2 regions of the Arthrobacter sp. Hb9-2 genome follow, and region 2 is predicted to be linked to the other one. Evidence: riboswitches for the same ligand, from Rfam matches in the RefSeq annotation. Region 2 holds a riboswitch; the other holds the start of a gene.

Region 1 (14,995 bases), on a different contig from region 2:
CGCCGAAGCGCTGGCGGAGATCGGCATGCCCGTCTTCGCCCGGGCTACTACCCCCGCCGGTCCTTACAAGAACGGCCCGTTCCGCCTCGGAACGCCGCTCGCCTTCGGCGGCGTGCCCGTTCTGCCGGGCGATGTCATCATCGGCGACTCGGACGGCGTCGTGGTCATTCCCCGTGAACAGGCAGCCGCTGTAGCCGAAGCTGCGGAAGCCGTTTTTGCCGACGAGACCAACCGCCGGCAAGCCATCGTCGCGGCCCGCCACTAAGCAGCCCGCCACTAATACGAGAAAGACAGGCGACATCATGACAGCGGTCACCATCATCGGTCTCGGCGAAGCCGGCGCCACCTATGCTGCGGCACTTACAGCCGCCGGCCACGAGGTCACCGGGTTCGATCCGGTTGCCCCGTCCACGCCTGCCGGCGTCACCCGTGCTGCAACTGCGGCCGAGGCCTGTACAGGGGCTGACATCGTCCTGGTCCTCACAGGAGCTGCGGCGGCGCGAAGCGTAGCCAGGGAATGCCTTCCGGTCCTGGAGGCAGGCAGCTGCTACGCGGACTTCACCTCGTCCTCGCCCGGCGTCATGCAGGAGCTCGGACGGCTGCCCAGCAAGGCCGATTTTGCCGATGTCGCCATTCTTGGTCCGGTATCCGCACTGGGTGAGAAGACGCCCCTGATGGTCAGCGGCCCCGGTGCCCAGGCAGTCGTGGATCTGCTTGGCCCGCTTGGTGTGGACGTTGAAATCGCGGAAGGGGAGCCCGGTGCAGCCATGGCCCACAAACTCCTGCGCAGCGTCCTGATGAAGGGCCTGGCCTCAGTGGTCGTCGAAGCCGTCAACGCCGGTAAGGCAGCCGGACTCGAAGAGTGGATCCGTGCCCAGATCGCTAGCCAGCTGGCCGGGGACGGCCAGGCAGTCATCGACCGCTTCCTGACCGGTACAGTCAAGCATGCCCTCCGCCGCTCCAAGGAAATGCAGGACACCGCGAGTTACCTCTCCGACCTCGAAGTGCCTGCAGAAATGACTACTGCCTCCGCGGCCGCCCTCAGCCGCATGGCTGCGGCAACAGTATCGGCCTTGCGCTGACCCCGGTGCCGGGCACAATCATGAACAGGGAACCTTTGACTAACCACACCACCGGCACTTCGCCGTCAGGAGCAGCAGCATGATCGGCATCTGGGCACTCGGGGCCTACTTGACCGTCATCCTGCTGTGGACGACCGTCATCAAGCGCAGCGTGGGGGAGGCGATGATCCTCGGGTTCCTGGTTGTGCTCCCGTTCACGGGTGCAGCGGCTGGCCAGATCGGATGGACGGCGCTGTCTTCGGCCGTCACCGACGAAATCGTGTATGCCACCATGGCATTCGTCTTTATGGGATACCTGCTAGACAAAACCGGGGTGCTCGACAAGCTGATCGACCTGCTGAACTCCCTCATCGGGGGAGTCAAAGGCGGACCGGCATGGGTATCCACCGTGGCATCAGCAGGCCTGGGCGGGGTAGTCCACAACCAGGCCGCCATCGCCGCGACAGTGGGGTCAGTGACCATCCCCTGGATGGAAAAATCCAAGCTGGACAAGCCCTCGGCAGCGACGCTCGTGGCCGGCAACGCCGGAATGGGGATCACCTTCCCGTTCAGCGCCTCGATGTTCGTTTTGGTCGGGTCCGCCACAGTGGGTCCGCTGCTGGACATCAACGCGCTCGTCCTGCCGCTGCTGTTCGGCGGTCTGTGGTGCTTCCTGCACCGGCTGATCGTCACCTGGCTGCTGGTCCGGAAGAGCGGAATGACCCCGCTTGACGCCGCCCACAGGCCTTCTGTCGGTTCAGCGTTCAACCGTGGCTGGGCCACCCTGCTGCTGTTCGTCGTGGTAGCCATTCCGCTGGTCATCACTTCCGGCGCCATCGCTGACGCCCTGTCGGACTGGACCGGGGGAGATGTCACCAAGACAGTGAGCGTCATCGTCTGGATCCCGGTGGTCCTCATCATCACCGGCTTTCTTCTAGGCAGGAAGAAGCTTCCCCGCGAGGGGCGTGCGTGGTGGGCGCTGCTGCAGAATTCCGCACCACGGTTCGGGATTGTCGGCGTCACGGTTGTCTTCGCTTTCGCCGGAGCAAACGCCCTCGCCGCAACCGGGCTGCCGAAGCAAATGACGGAGCTGCTGAACGGGATGAACCTGCCCCTGTGGCTCCTGGCGATCCTGATTGGGCTGATCATCATCGCCGTCGCAGCACCGCTCTCCGCGACGGCGACGATGGCGGCCGTCGGGACGGTCGGCGTCGCAACCCTTGTCGCTGCGGGGGTGCCGGCAACCACCGCAGCCGTTGCCGTCCTGGTTTTCTCCTCCTGTGAGGCGGCGGTTCCGCCGGGAGGTGCTCCCTTGTATGTGGCGTGCGGGATCGCTGACGTGGACCCCATCAAGACCTTCGCCCGGCTGCTGACCCACTACGCCCTGCCGCTGCTCGGCATCGGCGTGCTGATCATCCTTGGCGTCCTGCCGATCTAAAGGAACACCACATGCATAAGATCCGAAGGGCCGTTGAAGTCCTCTTCGTCCTCACCCTGGTAGCGCTGCTCATGGGCGGGGTCGTGTTCGTGACCGGCCAGGCCGTTGCACTGATCGCCGGGCAGGGCGCATGGCTGACGCTGCTGAACGAGACCATCAAGACGCCAATGTGTATCGCCGCCTCCACCTGCGCCATCGCCGGGTTCCTCCTCAGCTACAAACGCCACCAGAACCAGGAACAGCCGCAGAAAGCAGGGGCACGATGACCTCCCTTGCCGACAACTATCCCTCATTCGCCGGGCTAATGCGGCGGGAGGGCGTGTTGGCGGGGACCTCCTGGGGATTGTTTCCGGAACCAACGCGCGGAACGCCGTCGTTCATTACACCGGACGCAATACTGCAAGCCCGGAACTGCATTCGAACCGGCACCGCGTTTGGTCTGGACTATCCGGGGGATGCCTTCGACCCCGGAATGTCCCTCAAGCGCGGCGCTCCCCGGCACACCATCTACTCCTCCCACCCCGCCCACCGGGACGATTACCTTGACGGTTACTACCTGCAGGGATCGACCCAGATCGACGGACTGCGGCATCGAAGGGCCGACGACGTCGGCTTCTACAACAACACCCCCGATGACCGCATCCGGGAAGGTACGCCGGATCTCGGCATCCAGGAATGGGCGGACACTCCCATCGTCGGCAGGGGAGTGGTGGTGGATATTGAGGGATACCGCAATGGCCAGGGCCACCCCATCGACCATGCCGGTGGTGAGCCCCTGGGCCTCGACCTGATCGAGGCCGCACTCAAGAAGCAGTCAGTCAGCCTCCTGGCGGGGGACATTTTGATGCTCCACACCGGTTGGTGCGAATGGTTCCTGGCCCTGTCGCCGGACGGAAAACAACAGACGCGGGACAGTCGCCGGGCCACTGGCATTGCCCAGTCCGAAGACTTCGTCGCCTGGGCATGGGACCACCAACTGTCCCTCCTTGCTGCTGACAATTTCGCCCTCGAATGCCTGCCAGCCGTCCCGGGCAGCCCCTACCGGAACTCGGCACCGAACGACCATGGAATGATGCACCAGCAACTCCTCGCCAAACTCGGTATGCCCCTTGGCGAACTATGGCGGCTCGGCCCCCTCACCCGGCACATGCGAAGCACCGGCAATTGGGACGCCTTCCTCAGCATCAAACCGTTGAACATCACTGGCGGAACGGGCTCACCCGCGAACGCCATCGCGTTGACGTGATCCCGCGCTGGTGAGCCGATCATCGCGGGCTGGCCCCGGCACCCTGCCGCCGCGTACGGCGGCGTCCTGGGAGTTCCGAAGGTCTGGACACTGGTAGCCGCCGGAATTATCGTGCAAATATGGCGGCTGCCGGACTGGCAGGAAGGCAAAGGCTGCCAATCCGCCCTTGCTGCCGCCCGTCATGAGGAGGAAGCAAATGGAACACATTGAAGAGACTGTGGAAGTCGCAGTCCCTGTGCGGACCGCGTACAACCAGTGGACCCAGTTCGAATCCTTTCCGCAGTTCATGTCCGGTGTGGAATCCGTAACCCAACTGACCGACACCACCAACCATTGGGTTACCAAGGTGGGCGGTGTTCAGCGGGAATTCGATACCGAAATCGTCGACCAGGAGCCTGACGACCGGATCGCCTGGCGCAGCACCGACGGCAAGTCCCATGCGGGCATCATCAGGTTCACGCCGCTGGATGCCAATCACACGAAGGTCAAAGTCCATTTCGAATGGGCACCCGAAACCGTCGCTGAGAAAGCAGGTGCGGCACTGAAGATCGACGAGATGCAGGTGAAGGCCGACATGCGGAAGTTCAAGGACTTCATCGAATCACGCGGCAGCGAAACCGGTGGCTGGCGAGGCGAGGTCTAGGAGAGCGGGCCGACGGACTGGAGATGCCGGGACCGGCTGAGCAATCAACGACTCAAAACAGAAAGCGGACGACGGCGGGATGCCTCCCGCCGTCGTTCTTTATGACCTGCGTGCGGCGCGCACTGTCACGCCGGGTTCACCCTCCAGCAACCCGCTGGCCCCGAACCGTTCTCCCGCGGCAAGCACTCTTTTCACGCACCCCTTTCTGCCCGGCACACCCCACAGCCGGGCAGATGTCCCCGAGGTACCAGGAGTACTCCGTGTTCGTGAAAAGCACCCTTGCCGCCGTCGCCGTCCTTGCCTCCCTGGCAGGGACGGCCGCAGCCCCCGCCCAAGCTGAGGCAACCCAGCCGGCGCCTGTCGTCGTCGGCCAGCCGCTGGCCCAGGCGCATGCGCACAACGACTATGAGCATGACCGCCCCCTGTTCGACGCACTGGAGCACGGCTTCACCAGCGTCGAAGCGGACGTCTGGCTGGTGGACGGCGAGCTGCTGGTGGCCCACGACCTGGAGGATGTCCAGCCCGGAGTCACCCTCGAAAGCCTCTACCTCGACCCGCTGCAGGACCTGGTCCGCAGCCAGCAGGGCCACAGCGTCTACCCGAAGTGGGACGGCAGCCTGCAGCTCCTGATCGACATCAAGAGCGATGGCGAAGCCACGTACGCCGCCATCGAGCAGGAACTGGCCGAACACCGCGACATTATGAGCCGCTACACCAACGGCACCACCAAGACCGGCCCGGTCACTGCCGTCATCAGCGGCAACCGTCCGCTCGCCACAATGCAGGCGCAGGAGAAGCGGTTCAGCTTCTACGACGGCCGCTCCGCCGACCTCACCTCCGGCAAGCCCGCCGAACTGATGCCGCTGGTCAGCGACAACTGGACCAAACTGTTCACCTGGCAAGGTGTCGGTCCGATGCCCGAGGCCCAGCGCGCCAAACTGCACGCCTACGTTGTCCAGGCCCACGCCAACGGCTACCGCGTCCGCTTCTGGGCTACCCCGGACATGCCCGGCGCCGCACGCGAAGCTGTGTGGAACGAGCTCTTCGACTCCGGTGTGGACCACATCAACACCGACGATCTCGCCGGCCTGCAGCAGTTCCTCACCGCCCGCGCGTCCTAAACCCTTCCCAGCAGAAACAGGAGCATCCCATGCCTACAAAGACCATGAAAACCACGACGGCGGCCGCCGTCCTGGCGCTCGGCCTCCTTGCGTCCCAGCCCGCCACCGCCGCTGACAGCACCAGCGATGCCTTCACCTTCGGCGTTATTGGCGACATCCCCTACGGCGACGCCGAAATCGCCAAGTTCCCTGCCCGCATCCAGGACATCAACGCCGACAAGGAACTGAAGTTCGTCACCCACGTGGGCGACATCAAGAACGGCTCCTCGGTCTGCTCGGACGAGTACTTCGCCAACATCCGCACCCAGTTCGACACCTTCGAGCACCCGCTGGTCTTCACCCCGGGCGACAACGAGTGGGTGGACTGCCACCGCACCAACAACGGCGCGTACAACCCGCTGGAGCGGCTGGACAAGCTGCGGGAAGTCTTCTTCAACGAGCCCGGCAAGACCCTTGGCGCCACCATGCCAGTGAAGAGCCAGGAGGCCCTCGGATTGCCCGAAAACGTCCGCTTCAACCAGAACCGGGTGGCCTTCTCCGTGCTGAACATCCAGGGCAGCAACAACTCGCTGCAGCCGTGGAGCGGGTTGGGTGAAACTACCGCCACCCCCGAGCAGCTGGCCGAAGTTGAGCACCGGACGGAGGCCGTCCTGGACCAGATCCGTGACACCTTCGCGGACGCGGAACGCCGCAACGACCGCGCCGTGGTGCTGATGACGCAGGCCGACATGTTCGATCCGTCGCTGCTCAACGCGGCCGCCCTCAACCCGGAAATCCTCTCCGGGTTCCGCGGGATCGTGCAGGCCATCGTCGAGGAGACCAACAGCTTCGACCGCCCGGTCTACCTGATCAACGGCGACAGCCACGTCTTCGCCGAGAACCAGCCCCTGGCCGAGGGCTCACCCTGGCTGGATATTTACGGCCAGCACGCCGCGGACGACCTGCAGCGCATCACCGTGGACGGTTCCGCCAACGCCACCAACTACGTCCGGTTCACGGTGGCCGGCAACAGCTCCGACGCTGGCGTCCTGAGCTGGGAAAAGGTCCCCTTCAGCAAGTAGGCACCAAACCGAAGCGGACGACGGCGGGAGGTCCCGGCGTCGTCCGCTTCCCTTTGCTGTGGGTCTCGTCGCCTGCCTTTACGGGCTGAGGTCCCAGTGGACTTGGATTGCCTCTGCGACGGGGCCTGTGGTGACGTCCACCCGGAAAGCGACGGGCGCTGTGCCTGTCTCCTCGATAACGGCGTCGCGGTACACGCGGCCGCATCGAGGGCACAGGGTGTAGAGGTCCTCGTCCGCCGGCCAGGCCGCCAGTCCTTCAGGGACAGGGGATTCGGCATAAACAGGTATGCCCTCTGAGTTCGCCTGAATCAAACCATCCTGGCTGACAGTGTTGCCGCAGACGCAGGTGATGGTGGTGACATCATGGCCCACCACATCGGCGGTTTCAGCGTCCACGATGACCTCCCGGGTGCTGGAAGGGAACTGGTGGTACCAGCTTATGCCCGCTGATGGTAAAGGCGCCCGGGCCTACCCAACTTCCGCGGGGGGAAAACGGCGGCTCCTCACCCTGCGTCACCCTGGACTTCTACAACAGAACGGGGCTGGGGACCTTACACGGGCCGTGTATGGCCATAATTGGCACGACGGCGGGAGGCCCGGCGTCGTGGGCATAAGTCCTCATTGTGGTGGCTGCCCAACTGGTCCACCATGATGCTATGGATGCTGAAACACCTAAAACTGTGGACCTGAGCCTTCCCCAAGCTTTCCTGCTTTTGGCCACAAATGACCAGAACGGCAAACCTGAAGTGCCGCTGTTCGCGCTTAGGACAACGGTGGCAGGGGCAATACTGGCCGAGCTGGACCTGCTCGGCGCAATCGAGCTGCAGGGGAAGCGCGTCAGGGCCACGGGCACCGCCCCGGTAACGGACTACCAGCACGAGCTTGAACTCATCCGCAGCAAATCCCGGCCCCACACTCCCAAGTGGTGGGTGTCGGTACTGGAAAGCCGCGCTGAAGTGCTGCGCGTTTACGACGGGCTGGTGTCACTCGGCATCGTGGAACACGTGGGTGAAAAGCACTTGGGCCGCTTCCGGGCCGTGCGGTACCCGGAGAAGGACCACGCTCCGGAGGAGGCGCTGCTGAAAAAAATCCAGGCCGCGCTCAGTGCGCCGTCCAACCTCGAGGTGCCGGATACCACGCCAACCGTAGACGGGGGACCTGGTGCGGGGACCACGGATGGCGGGGCAACCGCGTCCGGGGAGCCTGGCCCCAACCCGCCCGGCGCCAAGCCCGTTCCCAAGGCACCCGATGCCAGGACCATCGTGCTGATCGCACTGCTTCAGGCGTCCGGACTGCTCCCGAAGCTCTTCCCGGAGGCAGACAGAATCCGGGCAAGTGAGCTGTCGAAAGACTATTGGCCGTCGCGCGCGGTCGAGGACGAGCTGCGCATGGTCAGGCTGGCTGAGGAAGAAGCGGCAAATCTTTGACCCCACGGAACTCTGGCCGATGATGGTCCCGGGGCTCCGTTCTACCTACCTCGCCAGGATAGGACCAAACGTAGTAAAGCTGCTTTGGTGTCGTGATTTTTATGCTTCAGCAGAAAGCGACGACGCAAATTCAGTGTATTTCCGGCTTTGATTGCGACGTTGACAGAAAAAGACGAACAAAAGCTCTTCTGTCATGAAACGGAAAAGGAGCTAACCGTGCTGGTCACACGGCTCACCGAGCGCTGGGGCGGTCAGATCGCCGCTGGATCAGGTTTTTCGAGGACTGGCATAAAAAATAAAAGTAGGTATGGTATCGGGTAACGCAAAGCATAGAAAGGCGTGATTCCGATGTCCGGAAAATCCCCGAAAAGCGGCGCCGCTAAAAAAGCCGGCAAGTCGATCCTCGAAAAAAGAGCCGACAAAAGAGCCAAAAGTGAAAACAGCGAAATCAACTTCATAAAGCCGCGCAAAAACCAGCGCTAAACAGGCCAGCGGGCAGCCGAATCGGGACTCCTAGCCCACTCGGCTGCCCGCGCCATTCCGCCATCGGCGCCTAACCTCCGTTTTTCAGCTACAAGGACACCACCATGAACACTTCCGTTAATGCCTTAGTGGTCCCTGCCCGCCTGGTCCATCCGGTCCACATCAGGCCAGTGGAGCTGGACCTGACAGCACTTCAGCGGGTAGCCGCAGGGGAGGTAGGCCGCATCGCCGGCACCGACTGGCACGTCTACCTGGATAGCGAGGGCATCAGGTACACCGAGAACGTCCGCGCCGAAGTCCTCATTCGTGAAGCAGGCATCGATCTCGAAGAAACCATCCACGGAACCGCCATGTTCCTTGGCCACACAAACCCCATCGAAGAGACCGACGCTCCCCGCCACCTCATCCAGCTCGCCGAGCAACTGTTCGATATGCCGCTGGCCGCTTAGCCGGAGCGCTGTACAGGGCGCGATGGTGGGCCCTGGCAAAAAGCAACGGGCGGCGGCGGGAAGTCCCGCCGTCGCCCGTTGCTTTCCGCTGCTACGCCTCGATGGTTACGCCGCGCCAGAACGCGATGCGGTCCTCGATCTGCTTGGCGCGTGCCTTCGGCTCCGGGTAGTACCAGGCCGCGTCCACGTTCAGCTTTCCGTCCACTTCCAGCGAGTGGTAGCTGGCTTTGCCCTTCCAGGGGCAGACCGAATAAAGGTCACTGTCCCGGAGGTAGCCCGCATTCACTGCATCGCGCGGGAAGTAATGGTTGCCCTCCACCACCACGGTGTCCGTGGATTCGGCGATGACTTTTCCGTTCCAGATAGCCCTGACCATGTGGTTCCATTCTGTTGGCTGCCGACGCATGGGAATGCCGCTCGTAGGTATCCCAACGGCATAGTGTGGGCACTTGTTCCCGCAGGGTGGGTTTCAGCGCCGGAATCTGAACTACCGGCGGAACGATCGATGGCGGCGCTACCGCGGGCCTTGGTCGATGACGCAGAAACGGTTCCCGTCGGGGTCGGCGAGCACCACAAAGTCGGAGTCCTCCGGATACAGGTCCCAGTCGATGCTCCGGGCGCCGAGCGAGATCAGCCGCTCCACCTCGGCTGATTGGTGGTCAGCATACAAATCCAGGTGGATGCGCGGGTGGTCCTGCACGGGCGTCTCGCTCAGCATGAGTGCCAGCTGCGCTCCCGGTCCCGACGCCGGCACGAGGATCACCCAGGTCTCATCCCCGGGCTCACGGGGAACGTAGCCCAGGGCGGCGTGCCAAAAAGCTGTGGCGCGGGCGACGTCATTGACGCCAAAGACGGTGCTGCCAATGGTCAACATCCGCCCAGCCTAGCCACAGCCCCCGCCGCCTGTCCCGGGCGGCGGGGTAACGATCAACAGCACCACTAGACTCGCCTGCATGGGGGAAAACAACACACCTGACGCACAGAAAACGCCAAAACCTGCCCGCTTCTTCGGAGCCGCGCTGCCGGTAGCCGCCCTCGCCGTGGTGCTGGTGGGGTGCTTCGTCGCGTGGAGCAACAGCCAGAATGTCAGCTTTGGCTGGTTCGCGTACGCGCCGCTGAGCAACGAGCCCTTCAGTGGAAGCGGCTTGGCGTTCGTTACGCCAGGGACGCAGGCAGGCCTGGCAATCGCCGTCGCGGGTTTGCTTGTCCTGGCATTCTGGGCCGGGTACCGCATCGGCACAACAGCCGGCCCCAGGAAGCGGCAGCTGCTCTAAGCAGCTTTTACAGCCGGTCCACTCCGCTGATCCCGAGCGTGCGCGCCAGGCTGTTGGCGATATCCCTCAGTGCAGCCACTTCAGCATCGTCGTAGCCGGCTTCGCGGTGGGCCAGTGCGACTTCCAGTTGGGCCGCCAGATGCCTCCTGTCGCGCGCGGATACGGCCACCACATCAGCGGCCGTCTTCACCTTGCGGACATTCAGGGTTTCGGCGCCGCCCCAGCGCTGTCCGCCCAACATGAATTCGGCACGTGTGACCTCTTTGAAGCGGGACGACAACTCACTGAGCAATTCGGAGACAGCAGCGGGATGGGACTGGTCATCTACCGTGATGTGGACGGCAATAGTGTGGCTTGTCATCATGGCTCATCCCGCCTTTAGGGGCTATTAATCATCCCGTAGTCCCTTCCACTTGTCAGCCTCCTTCCGCCCCAGAATGCCCCCCCGTTTTGCATCCAGCCCCGCAACCCGGTATGGTGTGAGCCGTGTCACCCACCAGTGGCACGTGCTGATGATCTGCGGCGGGAGAGTCCTGCCGGTACGTTCTGCAGGCGCCGTAGGAGCAAATCCTCCCCAGGAATCTCTCAGGCCCACGTACCGCCGCGGCAAGGCAACTCTGGAAAGCAGTCCGGGCAACCGGGCTCACCGACGGTGCAAGTGGCGCTCTGCTGAACAGCAAAGCAACGCAAAACTCTCAGGTTCAATACAGAGCGGGGAGGAACCCGAATCAACGTGGTGTTTCGGCACCACCTGAATTATGGAGTTCCTCTCATGACGGTTCAATCGTCCCCAACCACCTTCGCAGACCGCCATATCGGCGCGCGCCGCCAGTCCGACATCGACACCATGCTCAAGGCCGTCGGCTACGACAGCGTCGATGGCCTCGTCGACAGCGCGGTCCCCGATTCCATCCGCCAGGACAAGCCCCTCACCCTCGAGAGTGCCCTCAGCGAAGTCCAGGTCCTCGCCGAGCTCCGCAAGCTTGCCGGCAAAAACAAGACGGCCGTGCAGATGATCGGCCAGGGCTACTACGACACCGTGACCCCGCCGGTGATCCGCCGCAACATCCTCGAAGCCCCCGCCTGGTACACCGCCTACACCCCGTACCAGCCGGAAATCTCCCAGGGCCGGCTCGAAGCACTGCTGAACTTCCAGACCATGGTGCAGGACCTCACCGCGCTCCCGGTAGCCAACGCCTCCCTCCTGGACGAAGCCACCGCCGTCGCTGAAGCCGTGCTGCTGATGCGCCGCGCGAATAGGGCCAAAGGCCAGAACGCAGGCGCCAAGGACGGCAAGACCGTCCTGGACGCCGACCTGCTCCCGCAGACCATCGCCATCGTGCTGGGCCGCGCCGAAGCCCTCGGCTTCGAGGTGGAGATCGCCGACCTCACGGCCGGCCTGCCCGACGGCGACATCAACGGCGTTGTTCTCCAGCAGCCCGGCGTCTCCGGCCGTGTGTGGGACCAGTCCGCCGTCATCGCCGAGGCCAAAGACCGCGGCGCCCTGGTCACCGTCGCCGCCGACCTCCTGGCCCTCACCCTCATCACCCCGCCGGGTGAGCAGGGCGCGGACATCGCCGTCGGCTCCACCCAGCGCTTTGGCGTGCCGTTGTTCTTTGGGGGACCGCACGCCGCCTACATGGCTGTCCGCCAGGGCATGGAGCGCACCCTCCCCGGCCGGATCGTGGGTGTTTCCAAGGACGACGCCGGTGTCCCCGCCTACCGCCTGGCCCTGCAGACCCGCGAGCAGCACATCCGCCGCGAGAAGGCCACCTCCAACATCTGCACCGCGCAGGCACTGCTCGCTATCGTCTCGTCCTTCTACGCCGTCTATCACGGCCCCGACGGACTGAAGGCGATTGCCGAAACCGTCCACAACAACGCCCGCGCCCTGGCCACCACGCTGAAGACCGCCGGACGCGATCTGGTGTCCGACACGTTCTTCGACACCCTCACCGTCCGCGTGCCCGGCAAGGCAGCGAAGGTGATCACCGCCGCCGAAGCCCACGGCATCAACCTGCGCCTCATCGATGCGGACACAGTTGGCGTGTCAGTCGATGAAACCACGACGCCGGAGGTTCTCTCCTCGGTTGCCGTCGCCTTTGGCGCCGGTCCCGTTGCGGAAGCTGCCGGGTTCGAGTTGCCCAAGTCGGTGCTGCGCACCTCCACGTACCTGCAGCACCCGGTGTTCAACACCCACCGTTCCGAGACTCAGCTGCTGCGATACATCCGCCGCCTCTCCGACCGGGACCTGGCGCTGGACCGCACCATGATCCCGTTGGGTTCCTGCACCATGAAGCTGAACGCCACGGCCGAGATGGAAGCCATCTCCTGGCCCGAGTTCGCCTCGATCCACCCGTTCGCCCCGGACTCGCAGACCGAAGGCTGGCGCGAACTGATCGCGGACCTCGAAGCGCAGCTCACGGAGATCACGGGCTACGACCAGGTGTCCATCCAGCCCAACGCCGGTTCCCAGGGCGAGCTCGCCGGCTTGCTGGCGATCCGCGGCTACCACCACTCGCGCGGCGACCAGCAGCGCAACGTGTGCCTGATCCCGGCGTCGGCGCACGGCACCAACGCCGCTTCCGCCGTCCTCGCGGGCATGAAGGTGGTTGTGGTGGCCACCGCCGCCGACGGCACCATCGACCACACCGACCTCGCAGCTAAGATTGAGGCCCACAAGGACGCCCTCTCGGCGATCATGATCACCTACCCGTCAACGCACGGGGTGTATGACTCGGACGTGCGCGAGGTGTGCGATGCCATCCACGCCGCCGGTGGCCAGGTGTATGTGGACGGTGCCAACCTGAACGCCCTCGTTGGTTTGGCCCAACCGGGCAAGTTCGGTGGCGACGTGTCGCACCTGAACCTGCACAAGACGTTCTGCATCCCGCACGGCGGCGGCGGACCCGGCGTCGGACCTGTCGCTGCCAAGGCGCACCTCGCACCGTTTATGCCGGGCGACGCCAACAAAGCAGCCCACGAAGACGGGCACGGGGTTGCGATTTCTGCTTCGCGCTTCGGTTCGGCCGGCGTGCTGCCGATTTCCTGGGCGTACGTGAAGCTGATGGGCGGGCAGGGGCTCACCGAGGCCACCAAGTCCGCCCTGCTCGCAGCGAACTACATTGCCGCGCGGCTCGACGAGCACTTCCCGGTTCTTTACACGGGGGAGAGCGGCCTGGTGGCGCACGAGTGCATCCTTGACCTGCGGGACCTAACGGCCAGGACCGGCGTCACCGCTGAGGATGTGGCCAAGCGCCTTATCGACTTCGGCTTCCACGCCCCCACGCTGTCCTTCCCGGTGGCGGGCACGCTGATGGTGGAGCCCACCGAGTCCGAGGACCTTGCGGAGATCGACCGCTTCATCGAGGCCATGATCGCCATCCGCCAGGAAATCGACCAGGTGGCCAACGGCGACTTCCCGGTGGAGAAGTCACCGCTGCGCAACGCACCCCACACGGCAGCCGCCGTCGTCACCTCTGAATGGAACCGTTCCTACCCGCGTGAGCAGGCAGCCTTCCCGGTGGCCTCGCTCCGGCAGGACAAGTACTTCCCGCCGGTGGGCCGCATCGACGGTGCGGCAGGTGACCGCAACCTGGTGTGCTCCTGCCCGCCGCTTTCCGAATTTGAGAACTAAGGACTTTTCGATGACTGAGAACTACACCGCGCCTGAGAACTACACAGCGCTGTACGAGCAGCACAAGATCGCCGGCGCCTCCTTCACCGACTTCGGCGGCTGGCAGATGCCCCTGAAGTACAGCTCCGAGCTGGCCGAGCACCACGCGGTGCGTAACGCCGCCGGCCTGTTCGACCTCTCCCACATGGGCGAAGTCTGGGTTACCGGTCCCGACGCCGGGGCTTTCCTGGACTACGCCCTGGCCGGCAAGCTGTCCGCGGTGGCCGTAGGCAAAGCGAAGTACTCGCTGATCTGCCAGGAAGACGGCGGCATCATCGACGACCTCATCACGTACCGCCTTCCCGCGGCTGCGGATGGAACTGCCAGGTACCTGGTAGTGCCCAACGCCGGCAACGCTGCGGTAGTTGCCGCAGCACTGGCCGAGCGGGCTGCCGCCTTCGACGTCGTTGTGGATGACGTCTCCGCCGGAACCTCCCTCATCGCAGTGCAGGGGCCGAACGCCGAGGCCATCCTGCTCCAGCTGGTCCCTGCTGAACAGCACTCGCTGGTGACGGAGCTGAAGTACTACGCCGCTGTGGAGGTAGGGATCACCGTCAACGGCACAGTACAGGAGCTGTTGCTCGCCCGCACCGGGTACACCGGCGAGGACGGCTTCGAAATCTACATCCCGAACGAGGACGCAGCCGGCCTGTGGGACGCGCTGCTGGAAGTTGGCGCGGGCCACGGGCTCATCCCCGCCGGGCTGGCCTGCCGCGACTCGCTCCGCCTCGAAGCCGGCATGCCGCTCTACGGCAACGAACTTTCCCGCGAGGGCAACCCGTACGCCGCAGGCCTGGGCCCCGTGGTTTCACTCAAGAAGGAGTCGGACTTCGTGGGCAGGGCTGTGCTGGCCGAGCTCAAGGAACTGGGCGCCGGCTCCACCTCCGGCCGCAAGCTGGTGGGCCTCAAGGGCCTGGGCCGCCGCGCCGGCCGCAGCCACTACCCGGTCCTCAAAAACGGCAACGTCGTGGGCGAGGTGACCTCCGGCCAGCCGAGTCCCACCCTTGGTTATCCGATCGCCCTGGCCTATGTCGACGTCGAACACGCCGCACCCGGCACCGCCCTGGACATCGACCTTCGCGGCAAGCCAGAACCCTTCGAAGTAGTGGAACTCCC
Region 2 (14,995 bases):
CAGCGCTCAGCTGGACCGGAACCAGGTCCATGCCGCCGTGGCTGAACGGTTCCACCGTCTCATCCGGGGCGCCGTGCCAGCCCACCCACGCGCCGTCGGTCTTGGTCATCATCGGCGCCAGTGCCGTCACCAGGCCGCCGGGGGACCGGCGCCACCCGGAGCCGTCGTCGCCGCTTTCGCCCGGGGCGCAGCGGTCAACGGGCAGCCTGTTCGAGACCACCATGAAGTCATACTTTGTTTTCCCGCTGCGGCCGGAGCCGGCGGCGCCGGACCCGGCTGCGGTGGCAGGTTTTTCCTGGACGGGTGTTTGCATTGCGGCCCCCTGGGGTTGCTTGTGCCTCTCAGCCCACCCTAACGGGACGGAATCTTCCATGCTATTCGTCCGTTGGTCAATCCGGCAGAATACTTGAAAAGGCAAGCTCTCAGCTTTCTCCCCTAAAATAATGGGGTTGCCACGAATTGGTCCCCCTCGTCAATCGACCCAAGGAACACATGAGCCCCGCAAACGAAGTACGTAAGTCCAAAGCTGAGCGAACCGCGGAGGCCCGCGAGAAAGCGCGGCTGATCCGTGAAGCCCAGCTGAAAAAGGACAAGCGCAACAAGCTGCTGATCGGGTGGGGAATTGTGGTGGCCGTTGTGGCCATCCTGGCGGTGATCGCGCTGGTGGTGACGACGGGCATCCGGCAGAACACGCCCATCGCAGACCAGGGTCCGGTGCCTGCCAGCGCCAACGTCAACGGTGGCGTGACCCTCCTGGCCAACACCGAAGTCAAGAAGACAGACCCGGCGACGGTGAACATGGCCAACCTGCCGGCCAAGCCGGATGCACAGCCCAGCCCGGTGGTGGCACCTGGCGCCGAGGCCGAGGCCGGCCAGCCCGTGAAGGTGATTGCCTACATCGACTTCATCTGCCCGGTCTGCCTGCGGTTCGAAAACACCTACAACGAAGCCCTCACCACGCTCCGTAATGAAGGCAAGATCAGCATGGAGTACCGTCCGCTGGGCTTCCTGGACCGCCAGTCCAGCACCAACTACTCCTCACGCGCCGCCAACGCTGCCGCCTGCGTAGCCGACAAGGCACCGGAAAAGTACGCCGAATATGTGGACGTTCTTTTTGCCAACCAGCCTGCCGAAGGCGGAGCCGGACTCTCTGACGACAAGCTGAAGTCCCTTGCCAGTGACATCGGTGCGGACATCAACAGCTGCGTGGACGACAAGACCTTCCGCCCTTACGTGAAGTACTCCACCGAGCTGGCAGCGAACACGGGTATCACCGGTACGCCTACCGTCTTCATTGACGGCAAGCAGTGGGACGGCGCAACCGACTTGAACGCTGAGATCCAGGCGGCCATCGACGCCAAGGCCTAACGGTCTCCGCCGAACATGAGGGGCCCGCCTCCGGAACGCTTCCGGAGGCGGGCTTTTCCCGTTGCCCGCTTCTTCCGTGCCGGAACTGAGGCGGCGTTTTTACCACCGGGAAGACTTGGGCTAACCTTATCTAGCGCCGTTCAGGCGCTGGCCCGCAAGGGCACGCCTCCTTAGCTCAGTTGGCCAGAGCACCGCTCTTGTAAAGCGGGGGTCGTCGGTTCGAATCCGACAGGGGGCTCAGAGCGGCTGTCCATCCTGAGGGACGTGTCACGCCTGCGTCGGCGGGATGTTGTGGTTCAGGCGCAGGAGATTCTGCGGATCATAGCGGTCCTTGAGTGCCACGAGGCGCTGGTACTTATCCTGGCCGTAGGCACTCCGCGCGGCGTCCGCCTCCTTGATGCCCAGCTCCGCCCCCAGGAAGTTGACGTATTCCCCCTGCTCAGCGAACGGCCGCATCAGGGCGTAGGCCTTGCGGGCGAAGGCGGTCAGCCGCTCGTCCTCGGCGGCCTCACGCCAGAACCCGTAAACGTTCAGCCAGTAACGCGCCGACCGGTTCGGAAACGCTGTTGCCTCCTCCGGGACCCGCCCGAACGCGCCCTCCAAGTGGTGGATGTCGATACCGGTTCCCTGCCACGCCAGCTCGGAGGCGAAACCCACCACGACGTCGGCCACCTCCTCGTCCAGCCGCGAAAACGAAACGTTCTTCCAGTAGCCGCGTGAGCCCTTGGGGAACACCGCGTCCATGGCGCTCTGCCAGTCCAGCCACGACGTGGGCCCCACTTCCTCCTCGTCAGGCGGGGCATCGGCCCGGAGCTGGTCAACGAGGTTGAGGCCGGCCTGGTGGTCGTCGCCGGCCCAGGCGAATCCACAAATCATCCAGGGCTCGTCGCCCATGCCGAAATCGGGCGGAAAGACCAGGAAGGAGATGATCGGGTTCATCTCATCGGGCAGGTCCCGGGTCCAGGCATCGAAGGCCAGCAGGGCGTGCTTCCAGTGCTGTTGCCGGTAGAAGAGGTTGCCGCCCAAGGGTGCCGCCGGCAGAGGATGGGCGCGGAAAGTGAAAGAGGATACGACGCCGAAGTTTCCGCCACCGCCGCGCAGCCCCCAGAACAGTTCCGCGTTCTCGTCCGCGCTGGCGTGCAGGTGTTCGCCTGCGGCGGTGACGATGTCCGCGGCTTCGAGGTTGTCCAGGCTCAGGCCTCCTGTCCGGGTCAGCCAGCCCACCCCGCCGCCAAGGGTGAGTCCTGCCACCCCTGTTCCACTGATGACCCCCAGCGGAACAGCCAGCCCCTGTGCGGCCGTTGCCCGGTCCACATCAGCCAGGGTAGCTCCCGGCTCAACGGTGACGAGCCGTCGTTCAGAGTCCACCTGGACAGCTCGGAGTGATCCCAAGTCCAGCACCAGGCCGCCGTCAACAGTTCCGTGGCCGGCAATGTTGTGCCCTCCGCCGCGGACCGCCAGCGCCAGCCCGCTGCGCCGCGCAGTATCCAGAACAACGTCAATGTCCGAGACTGCCCCAGCCTCTGCGATGGCTCGTGGGCGGAGATCGACCATGCCGTTCCATACGGCCCGGGCTTCCTCGTACAGCGGATCCTGTGGCTCGATTAAGGGTCCCTGCAGCCGCACTCGCAACTCATGCAGTGACTGCTGGACGTCACGTTCCGGATCGTGGTGATGAACTGTGGCCATCGCTGATGCTTCCGGGTCAAAGGGCGAAAACTACTCACAGGGGATCCCGATGCCCGGAGTTTAGGAGCAGTTCCCCGGGCCGGTCAATAGCCTCTTCTTTCGGCCGCGGCCGTCCCGAATCCAAGGCCGCATCCGCTTTCAACGGGAGAACAGGATTAATGTCCGCGAGACAGGGACGAAACCCGGCCACAACATTGGCTGCGTACGGTCGGGGGCATGACAGCTAACTTTCCAGCCCGTATCCAGGCCTGGTTCGCGGATACCTTTTACTGCGACACTCCCGGCCAAGCTGCAGATGCCATGGCAGATGCGACGCGGTGGGGCTGGCTTCCGGCTCTCAGCGGCGTGGCTGTCGGAGCAGACCAAGCGCGGGAAAAGCACCTGATATCTGCGGCGGAACCGGGCAGTATGTCTGGTTGAGCACACTTTTGCGCTCGTGAGGGCATAATGACCTAAACTGCTTCACTGAGGTGCCTGAAATGGCGCTGTGCAGCAACGAAAGTGAACATGCAATGGCTACCGATTACGATGCTCCACGCAAGCAAGAAGAAGAGTCTCCCGCCGACTCCCTGGAGGCCCTGCAAGCCTCCCGTGGCGGCAACGCGCAGACGGCAGTGATCGACCTCGATGAAAATGACACGGCCGAGGGTATCGACCTGCCCGGCGCCGACCTTTCCAACGAGGAACTGACAGTCATCGTTGTTCCGGAGCAGTCAGATGAGTTCACCTGCTCCTCCTGCTTCCTGGTCCGCCACCGGTCCCAGGTGGCCCGCGAAAAGAACGGCATGAAGTACTGCCGCGATTGCGAAGGCTGAAATTCCGTACGAAGAACAGCGCCGGACACTCCATTGGGCGTCCGGCGCTGTTTCGTCTTTCCGGCACCGTTATCCGGCATAACGGCCGGGTCCAGAAACGGCACCGGAACGGTTAAGGACGGCGGCAAAAAGGCCCCGGATTTACTGCCGCGTGATGCGGATCCTGGCTTCCTCACGGTTGCGCGCCGAAGCGGCCACAACCCTCGTTTCGGCAGTCCTGCGCTCCTACGCTTGAGCTATCCAACCGCTCCACCAAACATGGATGGCACCACAATGAAAAAGCTCCTCATCTGGCTCACGGCGCTCTTAATGGCTGTCGGGCTGGGAATTCTGGTTCCGGGGCCCGCCTCGGCAACCACATCGTATTGCGGTCTCCAATGGGGTTCGAAGGCGAAAGCCGTTGAAACCATGAGCGCCGCCGCCGTCACCAACATCCGGACCGGGCAGCACTACTGCTTCGACCGGATGGTGATTGACCTTAAAGGTGATGTTGCCGGCTACAAAGCTCGCTACGTCCACACCGTGACACAGGACGGTTCCGGAAATCCGGTTCCTCTCCGGGGGCAGGCGTTCCTCCAGGTCACGGTGACCGCCCCGTCCTACGACGACAACGGCAATGCCACGTACAGCCCGGCCAACCAGGCCGAACTGTCCAACGTCAACGGCTACCAGACCTTCCGTCAACTCGCCTGGGCGGGCAGCTTTGAAGGTTACACAACCATCGGTCTGGGCGTCCGCGCCCGGCTGCCCTACCGTGTGTTCACGCTCGATGGCCCGGGATCCGGCTCACGGCTGATTGTGGACGTGGCGCACTTCTGGTGACACCACCCAAAAGGTGCCGCATCCCCAACGATCGGGGGTGCGGCACCTTTTGTGTGCGCTGCTGTTAGGGGCTACTCCGGGACAACCAGGGCCGGAGTATCCCGCTTAAGGGTTTCGCCGCGGAAGAAGCCTGGATGCAGCCGGGCCATGATGAGCATGAACACCGCACCCAGGGCCAGGATGCCTACCCCAAGGACAAAGACCAGCCCCACGCCGAAGACCTCAGAGCCGCTGCCGAACTCAGGCGCCCAGCTGTCCACGGCCGTCTGTAAGAACACTACGAACAGGCCCACCCCGCCCAGCACCGGGCACAGGAGCCGCAGGACGAAGTTGCGGGCGCTGGTGAAGACGCTGTGCCGGAAGTACCAGGCGCAAGCCAGGGCCGTCAGGCCGTAGTAGAAGCAGATCATCAGGCCCAGGGCCAGGATGGTGTCATTGAGGACGTTTTCGCTGACCACGTGCATCACGGCGTAGAATCCCGCCGACGTAACGCCCGCCGCGACGGTGGCGAAGCCCGGTGTTGCAAACTTCGTGCTGATCCGGCTGAACGGCTTTGGCAGGGCACCGTAGTGGCCCATGGCCAGCAGGCTGCGCGAGGGCGACATAAACGTGGACTGCAGGGAGGCAGCGGAACTTGAGAGCACTGCAAGGGACATCAGGATGGCGAACGGGCCCATGATGGGCGAGGCCAGGGCTGTGAAGATGTTCTCGTGGATTTCCGTGTTGTTCAGGCCGTTGCCGGTGTCTCCGACGCCGGCGAACATCATGGTGGCGATGCTGACCAGCAGGTAGATGGCCAGGACGATGACGGCGGTGAGGGTGCCGGCCAGGCCGGAGGTCTTCTTGCCGTTAGCCGTTTCCTCGTTCACGGTGAGGCAGACGTCCCAGCCCCAGTACACGAAGATGGAGAGCGAGATGCCGGCAGCGATCTGGCCGAAGGTTTCAATCTTGGTGACATCGAACCACTCCCAGCTGAAGGGGATGGCCGTTTCGGAGCTGGACCAGTTGGCGAACGCCATGGTCACGAACAGGCCAAGGACCAGCAGCTGGAACCCCACAAGGCCGTACTGCACCAGCTTGGTGGTGTGCATCCCGCGGTAGCTGACCCAGACCGCCAGGGCCACGAACACAAAGCAGGTCAGCACGTTCAAGGCTTTGTTGGCCGCCAGGTCGGCCAGCCCGGGCTGGCCGGTGAGCTGCGAGAGGAACAGGTAGAAGAAGTCGACGGCGACTCCGGCCAGGTTGGACAGGACGATGATGTTGGCGGCAAGGAGCCCCCAACCGCCCATCCAGCCCACCCAGGGGCCAAAAGCCTTGGTCACCCAGGTGAAGGTGGTGCCACTGTCCGGGGAGTCGGCGTTGAGCTCCCGGTAGGCCAGCGATACCAGGATCATGGGGATGAACCCGATGAGGAAGATGACGGGCAGCTGGAGCCCGGCCTCGTTGACGGTGGGGCCCAGCGCACTGGTGAGCGTGTAGGCGGGGGCGATGGTGGAAATGCCGAGAACGACGACGGCGAGGAGTCCCAGCTGCCCGCCCTTCAGGCCCTTCGGGGTGATCCCGTGGGCAGTACCGGGAGCATGCCCGCCTGCGGCGGTTGTCCCGGTGCGGATGGTTTCTGTCATGACACCACTTTCTGGGAGGCAGCAGGCTGCTGCTGGGTGATGCAGTGGATACCCCCGCCGCGGGCGAACAGCTCGCGTGCGTCAATGGCGACGATACGCCGTCCGGGGTAGGCCTCGGCCAGGATCTGCAGGGCCTTGTCGTCCTGGGGGTCGTTGAAGCTGCAGGCGATCACTCCGCCGTTGACCACCACGTGGTTGATGTAGCTGTAGTCCACGAAGCCTTCCTCATCCCGGAGTGTTTCGGGGGCGGGGACTTCGATGATGTTCCACGTCCGGCCGGCCGCGTCCGTGGTGCCGCGCAGGAAGTCGATGACTTCCCGGCATACCTCGAAGTCCGGATGTTCGGGATTCCTCTGGGAATGGACCAGCAGAGTGCCGGGCGAGGGGATGGCCGCCACGATGTCCACGTGGCCGCGGGTGCCGAAGCGCTCGGAATCCCGGGTCAGGCCGCGGGGCAGCCACACCACATGGGTGGCGCCGATGGTGCGGGCCAGTTCCAGCTCGACGTCGGCCCGGCTGAGGCCGGGATTGCGTCCGGGATCCAGCTGTACTGTTTCCGTCACCAGGACCGTTCCCTGGCCATCGACCTGGATGCCGCCGCCCTCGTTGACCAGCGCCGACACGATGTGGTGTGCCCCGGAGCGGCCAGCCACCTCGCCGGCGACCAGGGCATCTTTGTCCCACTGCGCCCAGTCCTGTGCGCCCCAGCCGTTGAACACCCAGTCCACGGCGCCAAGGTTTCCCGCGCCGTCCAGGACAAAAGTGGGGCCGATGTCGCGCATCCACGCATCATTCAGCGGGGCTGCAAGTACCTCAACCTCAGGGTGGAGATAGGCGGCGGCCGTTTCGACGTCATCGGGATCCACCACCATGGTGACGGGCTGGAATTCGACGGCGGCGTTCGCCACTGCAGCCCAGGTGGACCTGGCTGCGTGGGCAGCCTCAGTGGACTCGCCAAGGGTGTAGCCGCCGGCGGGAAACGCCATCCAGAGCCGCTCCTGGGGCGCTGTTTCGGCGGGCATTTGCCACTGTCCGGCCTGCGCCGGGACAGCCGCGTCCTGCTGTGCCGCGGGGGCGGTCACGAGCACACCTCCGCGAACCCGCGCTCGCCGCCGATGGATTCATTCGGGCGGACGGGCTCGGTGAGGCGGCCGTAGGTGTCCGGACGGCGTGTTGCCAGGAAGGGGAACAGGGTCAGCCAGTCCTTCCTCTGGTCCAGGTCCAGGTCGGCCACGAGGACGGCGGACGCGTCACGGGGTGCCTGGGCGAGGATCCGGCCGTAGGGGTCGGAGATGAAGGATGAACCGTAGAAGTTCAGGGTGCCTTCACTGCCCCAGCGGTTGGGTGCGATCATAAACAGCCCGTTGGCGATGCCGTTTCCTACGATCACCTGCTGCCAGAGCGGCTGGGTGTCAAAATCGGGGTGGTCCGGTTCGGAGCCGATGGCCGTGGGGTAGACCAGGATTTCAGCACCGCCCAGCGAGTACAGCCGGGCCACCTCAGGAAACCATTCGTCCCAGCAGGTGGGCATGCCCAGCCGGGCGCCTTCGAGTTCGGCAGGGGCGTGCACTTCGTAGGCGTCAGCCGCTGCCGGGCCCTTCCGGAAGAACTTGTCCTCGTAGTACCCGGCGGTGACGGGGATGTGGAGCTTGTGGGTCCGCGCCAGGAGTTCGCCCTCCGGCGAGACCAGGATGGCCGTGTTCAGGCCCAGCCCGTCGTCCTGTCCGTCCGGGTCTTCTGCCCGCTGGTACAGGGACGCGTGGACCGATACCCCGTGACGGCGGGCAGCGTCTGCGGCGAAGCGGAAGGTGGGCCCCGTCAGCAGGTCTTCGGCGATGTCCGAGGGCCGGGTACGGTGTGTCCCCTCTGCCGGATCGTTGTGCGGCCGCGTGTCCGCCGGATAGCGCGACAGCGTGAGCTCCGGGAGGAAAACCACAGAGGCTCCCAGTGCAGCGGCCCGGCTGATGCCCTCGTTGAGTTCGGCCTCGACAGCGGCGCTGTCAGCTTGCCACCGGTGCTGGACCACGCCAACGCGCAGGGCCTTCCGGCTGGACGGCGATGTCCGTGCCAGGGAAGCGGGTGCGTCGAGGCAGGAAATTTCAATCATGTTTGCTACTCCAGTGAGACGACGGTCACTAAATGAATGACGTTCATTTAGTATGCGGTCCCATCGCCCCGGATGCAAGGGGAGATATGAATCGCGTTCGTTTATGTCGGGAAAAAGGAATTAGTAAGCTCACTGAGAAATTTCCCGGAGGTACCGTCCTCTGCCCGGTGCCGGGCTGGTAGCGTCGGGATTACTGGACCAATCGAGGAGGACGCATGAAAGCTTCACCGACACTGACCAACAACCTGCAGGCTGTGCTGACGGACCTGATCGAGCTGCACCTCCAGGGCAAGCAGGCCCACTGGAACATCGTGGGAACCAACTTCCGCGACCTGCACCTGCAGCTGGACGAGATCATCGACGCCGCCCGCCAGTTTGCCGACGATACCGCCGAGCGGATGCGCGCGCTGCATGCCCTCCCGGATGGACGCAGCTCCACCGTGGCGGAGTCCACCAGTCTCGCTCCGTTTCCTGCGGGCCTGATTAGCACCAAGGATGCCATCGAGCGGATTGTCGCAGCCCTGGAAGCTGCCGTAGGCACCATGCGGAAGGTCCATGATGAAGTAGACGAGGAAGACCCTACGTCGGCTGACCTGCTCCACGAGTTCATCGCCAAGTTCGAGCAGTTCGCCTGGATGGTGAACGCCGAAACCATGAAGCCGACGGCGAGCGTCACGGCACCTGACGCTTAGCCAGCGGGGCACCACGCACGGCCTTCAGCGCCCGGCCCGGACACGAAGTCCGGAGCCGGGCGCTGTTTATGCCTGCCCGCGCGAGCCCGTTATGCAGCCTGCGCCCCTACTGTGCCTTGGGCACCTTCCGGAGCACGACGGCGGCCAGGACTGCCGCCGTCGCCATCAGCACCAGCCCGATCGCCGCGGTGACGTGCACGCCGGAGTCGAAAGCGGAGCCGGCGGCATGGCGGACGGCGTCCGCCAAGGGTGCCGGCAACCCGGCTGCAAGTTCCATGGCGCCGGCCAGGGTTTCGCTGGCATGCGCACTGCCCTGGCCGGCGGCTTCAACCGCTCCGGGAGGAAGCTGCAGGTTCTGCTGGTAGGAGGCGGTCAGGATGGAGCCCAGGACGGCAGTTCCCAGCAGTGCGCCCACCTCATAGCCTGTCTCCGAGATCGCCGAGGCTGCCCCCGATTTTTCCGCCGGGACGCTGCCAAGGATGAGGTCATTGGAGATGGTTTCGGCCGTTCCCACGCCCAGGGCCAGGACCAGCAGGGCAGCGAGCAGCAGTGCCGGCCCGTCGGCATGGCTGCCGAACGTCACCATGCTGTAGCCTGCGGCGCTCATGGCCAGGCCGGTGCCCACTACGAAACCCGGCCGGACCTTCCGCACTACCGGCACCACCGCAAGGCCCGCCACGACGGTTGCCACCAGCGCCGGAATCATTGCCATTCCCGCAGCGGAAGGGGACATGCCCTCAAGGAGCTGTAGGTGCTGGGCCAGGAAGAGGATGAAGCCGTTGAAGGAGAACAGGGCCAGGACGTTTGCCGTGATGGCCATGCTGAACACCCGGTTACGGAACAAGGACATGTCCAGCAGCGGGCTCTTGAGCCGCTGTTGCCGCCGGACAAAAGTGGCACCCATTGCCAGGCCGAAGGCCAGGCTGCCCAGGGCCAGCGGTCCGGCACCTTCGGTGGCGAATTCCTTGATGCCGTAGACCACCGGAACCATGGTGAGCAGCGAGAGCAGGATGCTCGGCGCATCCACCCGCCCAGGTGTTGGGTCCTTGGACTCGGGGATGAATGCGGGTCCGAAGGCCAGCAGGGGCAGCATGATGGGCACGGCCACCAGGAGTATCGCTCCCCACCAGAACTGCTCAACGAGCCACCCGCCAAATATTGGGCCCAGGGCGGCGCCGCCGGAAAACCCTGCAGCCCAGATGGCAATGGCCAGCCGCCGGCGGTTGGGATCGACGAAAATGTTGCGGATCAGGGAAAGTGTGGAGGGCATCAGCATGGCGCCGAAGAAACCCAGGGCCGCGCGTCCGGCAATCAGCCAGCCGGCGCTGGGAGCGAAGGCCGTTACTGCTGATACGGCTGCAAAGCCGATGCTGCCGATGATCAGGAGCCGCCGGCGTCCAATCCGGTCGCCCAGGCTCCCCATGGCCACGAGCAATCCAGCCAGCACCAGCGGATAGGCATCCACAATCCACAGCAGCTCCACTCCCGAGGTTTCCAGCGTGCGCGCAATTGCCGGCAGCGCAAACGTCAGGGCGGTATTGTCCACTGCCACGAGGAGGACAGGGAACATCAGCAGCCCGAGCGCAAGCCAGTCGCGCCACGTGCCCCTTGTGGGATCCGGGGCCGTCGGGGCAGTGCGGGTGAGTGCTTGCTGGGAGGCGGTGGACGGTGTCATGGAATAACTATACCGTCCAGACGGTATAGTTAAGAAAACCAATACCCGCGATGCATGATGGGAGGCATGCCCCGAAAACCCGTAGCGCGAGATGCAGTCCTCGATGCCTTTGAAGAACTCCTGATCGACGTGGGGGAGAGGGCCGCCACGCTGGATGCGGTGGCAAAGCGGGCCGGCGTCTCCAAGGGCGGCCTGCTGTACCACTTCCCCAACAAGGAAGCGCTGATCACTGCCACCCTGGAGCGGTTGGACCGCTTGGCAGGAGATGACCTCGCAGCCATGGCCGCCGCGCCCGAGGGGGCCGCGGCCTACTTCATCCGGTCCTCCCTCTGGTCCGATACCCCCATGGACCGTTCTTTTGTCGCCGTGACGCGACTCGCCGAGGTGGCCCACGAGGATGCCCGCCGCCGCTTCGCAGTCATCCAGCAGCAATGGCTGGACCTGATCGGCAAGGACGTGGGCGCTGCGATGGCAAAGGCCGTCCTGTATATGGGGGACGGGTTGTACTTCAACGCCATGTGGGAAAGCGGGCCGTCCGGAAACGCCGGCGACAGGCAGGCCGAGGTCGACGAACTCCTGGCCGCCGTCGAGAGGCTCAGGGGCTAGCCGGTATTTGCTCCTGAGCCCGCGGCATAGGAGAATTACTGCATGTGTGGGCCGTCGCCGGCCACCAGGAAAACCCAAATGAATAGCCTTTGATCTGCGGCGGGAGAGTTCTGCCAGAAGGTACAAGCAGGCGCCGTAGGAGCAATACCTCCCCAGGAATCTCACAGGCCCATGTACCGCCGCGGCGAGGCAACTCTGGAAAGTAGCAGGCCGTCCGCCTGGCATCCGGTTCCCCGGATACCTGGACTGCTGTGCTCACCGACGGTGCAAGCGGGGCCAGCGGATGCAGGCAACGCGGAAACTCTCAGGTCCAATACAGAGCGGGGAGGAACCCGAATCGATGCGGCGTACCCTGATGCCGCCTTAGCTATGGAGTTCCCCGTGACTGTATCTCCGGCCCCCGCCTCTCCGGCTATTGCCGCCCCGGCTGCTGCCACCTTCGTTGACCGGCACATCGGCGCCCGCCGGGAGGCCGACGTCGACACCATGCTCAAGGCCGTGGGCTACAACACCGTGGACGCGCTGGTGGATACCGCGGTCCCCAAGGACATCCGCCAGGACTCCGCGCTGGAACTGAAGGGCGCACTGAGCGAGGTGGAGGCGCTCGCCGAACTGCGCACTCTGGCAGCCAAGAACAAGACCGCCGTGCAGATGATCGGCCAGGGCTACTACGACACCGTCACGCCGCCGGTGATCCGCCGCAACATCCTCGAAGGCCCGGCCTGGTACACCGCGTACACGCCCTATCAGCCCGAGATTTCCCAGGGCCGGCTCGAAGCGCTGCTGAACTTCCAGACCATGGTCCAGGACCTGGTGGGACTGCCCATCGCCAACGCCTCCCTGCTGGATGAAGCCACCGCCGTGGCGGAGGCCGTGCTGATGATGCGCCGCGCGAACAAAAACAAAGAGGTGCGGGACGGCAAGACTGTGCTGGACGCCGACTGCCTGCCGCAGACCATCGCCATCGTGAAGGGCCGCGCCGAGGCACTCGGCTTCGAGGTTGAGGTGGCGGACCTCTCCACGGGATTGCCCGACGGCCCCATCAACGGCGTGGTCCTGCAGCAGCCCGGGGCTTCCGGCCGGGTGTTTGACCACAGCGCCGTGATCGCCGACGCCAAGCAGCGCGGCGCCCTCGTGACCGTCGCGGCCGACCTGCTCGCGCTGACCCTCATCACGCCCCCCGGTGAGCAGGGCGCGGACATCGCCGTCGGCTCGGCACAGCGCTTCGGTGTCCCGCTCTTCTACGGCGGCCCGCACGCCGCCTACATGGCAGTCCAGAAAGGCCTTGAACGCTCCATGCCCGGACGGCTGGTGGGCGTCTCGAAGGACTCCGCGGGAACTCCTGCCTACCGCCTGGCCCTGCAGACCCGCGAGCAGCACATCCGCCGCGAGAAGGCCACCTCGAACATCTGCACCGCGCAGGCCCTTCTGGCCATCGTGGCCTCAATGTACGCCGTCTATCACGGACCCCAGGGGCTGAAGGCGATTGCGCAGTCCGCCCACGCCCACGCCAGGACCCTTGCCGCTTCGCTCAAGGCCGCCGGCCTGGAGGTAGTGCACACCAGCTTCTTCGACACCGTCACGGTCTCCGTTCCCGGCAAGGCGGCGGGCATCATCGCCGCAGCAGAGGCCAGGGGAATCAACCTGCGCAGCATCGACGCGCACACGGTGGGCTTCTCCACCGATGAAACGACAACCGCGGACATTGTCGACGGCGTCCTGGCCGCCTTTGGTGCCGGGCTGGCTGAGGTGGTGGATGGGTTCGGCCTGGATGCCGCCGTCGAACGCTCCTCCGACTTCCTGCAGCACCCCGTGTTCAACACCTACCGTTCGGAGACCCAGCTCCTCCGTTACATCCGCAAGCTCAGCGACCGGGACCTGGCGCTGGACCGCACCATGATCCCGTTGGGCTCCTGCACCATGAAGCTGAACGCCACAGCCGAGATGGAAGCCATCTCCTGGCCCGAGTTCGCCTCCATCCACCCGTTCGCCCCGGACTCGCAGACCGAAGGCTGGCGCGAACTGATCGCGGACCTCGAAGCGCAGCTCACGGAGATCACCGGCTACGACCAGGTGTCCATCCAGCCCAACGCCGGTTCCCAGGGCGAGCTCGCCGGCCTGCTGGCAATCCGCGGCTACCACCACTCGCGCGGCGACCAGCAGCGCAACGTCTGCCTGATCCCGGCGTCGGCGCACGGCACCAACGCCGCTTCCGCTGTCCTCGCGGGCATGAAGGTGGTTGTGGTGGCCACCGCCGCCGACGGTACCATCGACCACGCCGACCTGTACGCCAAGATCGAGGCCAACAAGGACGCCCTGTCCTGCATCATGATCACCTACCCGTCAACGCACGGCGTGTATGACGCCGACGTGCGCGAAGTCTGCGACGCCATCCACGCTGCCGGCGGCCAGGTCTACATTGACGGCGCAAACCTCAACGCCCTCGTCGGTTTGGCGCAGCCGGGCAAGTTCGGTGGCGACGTGTCGCACCTGAACCTGCACAAGACGTTCTGCATCCCGCACGGCGGCGGCGGACCCGGCGTCGGACCTGTCGCTGCGAAGGCGCACCTGGCGCCCTTTATGCCCGGCAACGCGGCCACCTGGACCGAAGGCAACGACGTCCCCATCTCCGCCTCCAAGTACGGTTCCGCCGGCGTGCTCCCCATCTCCTGGGCGTACGTGAAGCTGATGGGCGGACATGGTTTGACCGAGGCCACCAAGTCCGCCTTGCTCGCCGCCAACTACGTCGCTGCCCGCCTGAACGACTTCTTCCCGGTCCTGTACACCGGTGAAGGCGGCCTGGTGGCCCACGAGTGCATCCTGGACCTGCGTGAGCTCACGGCCAAGACCGGCGTCACAGCTGAGGATGTGGCCAAGCGCCTCATCGACTACGGCTTCCACGCCCCCACCTTGGCGTTTCCCGTTGCGGGCACCCTGATGGTGGAGCCAACGGAATCCGAGGACCTCGGCGAGATCGACCGCTTCATCGAGGCCATGATCTCCATCCGCGGTGAAATCGACCAGGTGGCCCAGGGCGACTTCTCCGTTGCTGATAGCCCGCTGCGCAACGCTCCCCACACCGCCGCGGCTGCCATCAGCAGTGACTGGGACCGCGCCTACCCGCGTGAGCAGGCCGTGTTCCCAGTGAAGGCACTGAAGCAGGACAAGTACTTCCCGCCGGTGGGCCGCATCGACGGCGCGGCCGGCGACCGGAACCTGATCTGCTCCTGCCCGCCGCTTTCCGAGTTCGAGAACTAAGGTCCGCGCCATGACTGAGAAGTACACCGCACTCTACGACGAGCACAAGAAACTGGGGGCGTCCTTCACCGACTTCGGCGGCTGGCAGATGCCCCTGAAGTACAGCTCCGAGCTGGCCGAGCACCATGCGGTGCGTAACGCCGCCGGCCTGTTTGACCTCTCCCACATGGGTGAAGTCTGGGTTACCGGACCGGATGCCGCCGCATTCCTGGACTACGCCCTGGTGGGAAAGATGTCCGCCATGCCCGTGGGAAAGGCAAAGTACTCGCTGATCTGTGATGAGGACGGCGGCATCATCGACGACCTCATTACCTACCGCCGCCCTGCAGGTGAGGGCA

Evidence for each region. Region 2 has a riboswitch for glycine ahead of gcvP (aminomethyl-transferring glycine dehydrogenase). Riboswitches for the same ligand answer to the same signal wherever they lie in the genome.
Region 1: another riboswitch for glycine. It lies ahead of gcvP (aminomethyl-transferring glycine dehydrogenase); the one in region 2 lies ahead of gcvP (aminomethyl-transferring glycine dehydrogenase).

Annotation. Positions count from the first base shown of each region.
Region 1 is NZ_JBNHGJ010000004.1:139,434-154,428, forward strand. Features, by position in the region: gene AC5RV1_RS04545 (RraA family protein) at 1-265, shown strand, start outside; gene AC5RV1_RS04550 (NAD(P)-dependent oxidoreductase) at 303-1,082, shown strand; gene AC5RV1_RS04555 (TRAP transporter large permease subunit) at 1,162-2,499, shown strand; gene AC5RV1_RS04560 (hypothetical protein) at 2,511-2,765, shown strand; gene AC5RV1_RS04565 (cyclase family protein) at 2,762-3,745, shown strand; gene AC5RV1_RS04570 (SRPBCC family protein) at 3,942-4,388, shown strand; gene AC5RV1_RS04575 (phosphatidylinositol-specific phospholipase C/glycerophosphodiester phosphodiesterase family protein) at 4,649-5,509, shown strand; gene AC5RV1_RS04580 (hypothetical protein) at 5,539-6,570, shown strand; gene AC5RV1_RS04585 (hypothetical protein) at 6,649-6,966, opposite strand; gene AC5RV1_RS04590 (GOLPH3/VPS74 family protein) at 7,227-7,997, shown strand; gene AC5RV1_RS04595 (hypothetical protein) at 8,337-8,480, shown strand; gene AC5RV1_RS04600 (hypothetical protein) at 8,585-8,929, shown strand; gene AC5RV1_RS04605 (DUF427 domain-containing protein) at 9,021-9,305, opposite strand; gene AC5RV1_RS04610 (VOC family protein) at 9,444-9,803, opposite strand; gene AC5RV1_RS04615 (hypothetical protein) at 9,883-10,203, shown strand; gene AC5RV1_RS04620 (hypothetical protein) at 10,211-10,567, opposite strand; glycine riboswitch at 10,717-10,814, shown strand; glycine riboswitch at 10,816-10,923, shown strand; gene gcvP (aminomethyl-transferring glycine dehydrogenase) at 10,976-13,840, shown strand; gene gcvT (glycine cleavage system aminomethyltransferase GcvT) at 13,851-14,995, shown strand, end outside.
Region 2 is NZ_JBNHGJ010000047.1:1,712-16,706, reverse strand. Features, by position in the region: gene AC5RV1_RS19500 (alpha,alpha-trehalose-phosphate synthase (UDP-forming)) at 1-313, opposite strand, end outside; gene AC5RV1_RS19495 (DsbA family protein) at 493-1,368, shown strand; tRNA gene AC5RV1_RS19490 (tRNA-Thr) at 1,533-1,606, shown strand; gene AC5RV1_RS19485 (FAD-binding oxidoreductase) at 1,636-3,057, opposite strand; gene AC5RV1_RS19480 (DUF4193 domain-containing protein) at 3,570-3,872, shown strand; gene AC5RV1_RS19475 (AMIN-like domain-containing (lipo)protein) at 4,146-4,694, shown strand; gene AC5RV1_RS19470 (APC family permease) at 4,766-6,319, opposite strand; gene AC5RV1_RS19465 (agmatine deiminase family protein) at 6,316-7,341, opposite strand; gene AC5RV1_RS19460 (nitrilase-related carbon-nitrogen hydrolase) at 7,398-8,426, opposite strand; gene AC5RV1_RS19455 (Dps family protein) at 8,642-9,118, shown strand; gene AC5RV1_RS19450 (MFS transporter) at 9,225-10,793, opposite strand; gene AC5RV1_RS19445 (TetR/AcrR family transcriptional regulator) at 10,860-11,399, shown strand; glycine riboswitch at 11,490-11,588, shown strand; gene gcvP (aminomethyl-transferring glycine dehydrogenase) at 11,769-14,657, shown strand; gene gcvT (glycine cleavage system aminomethyltransferase GcvT) at 14,668-14,995, shown strand, end outside.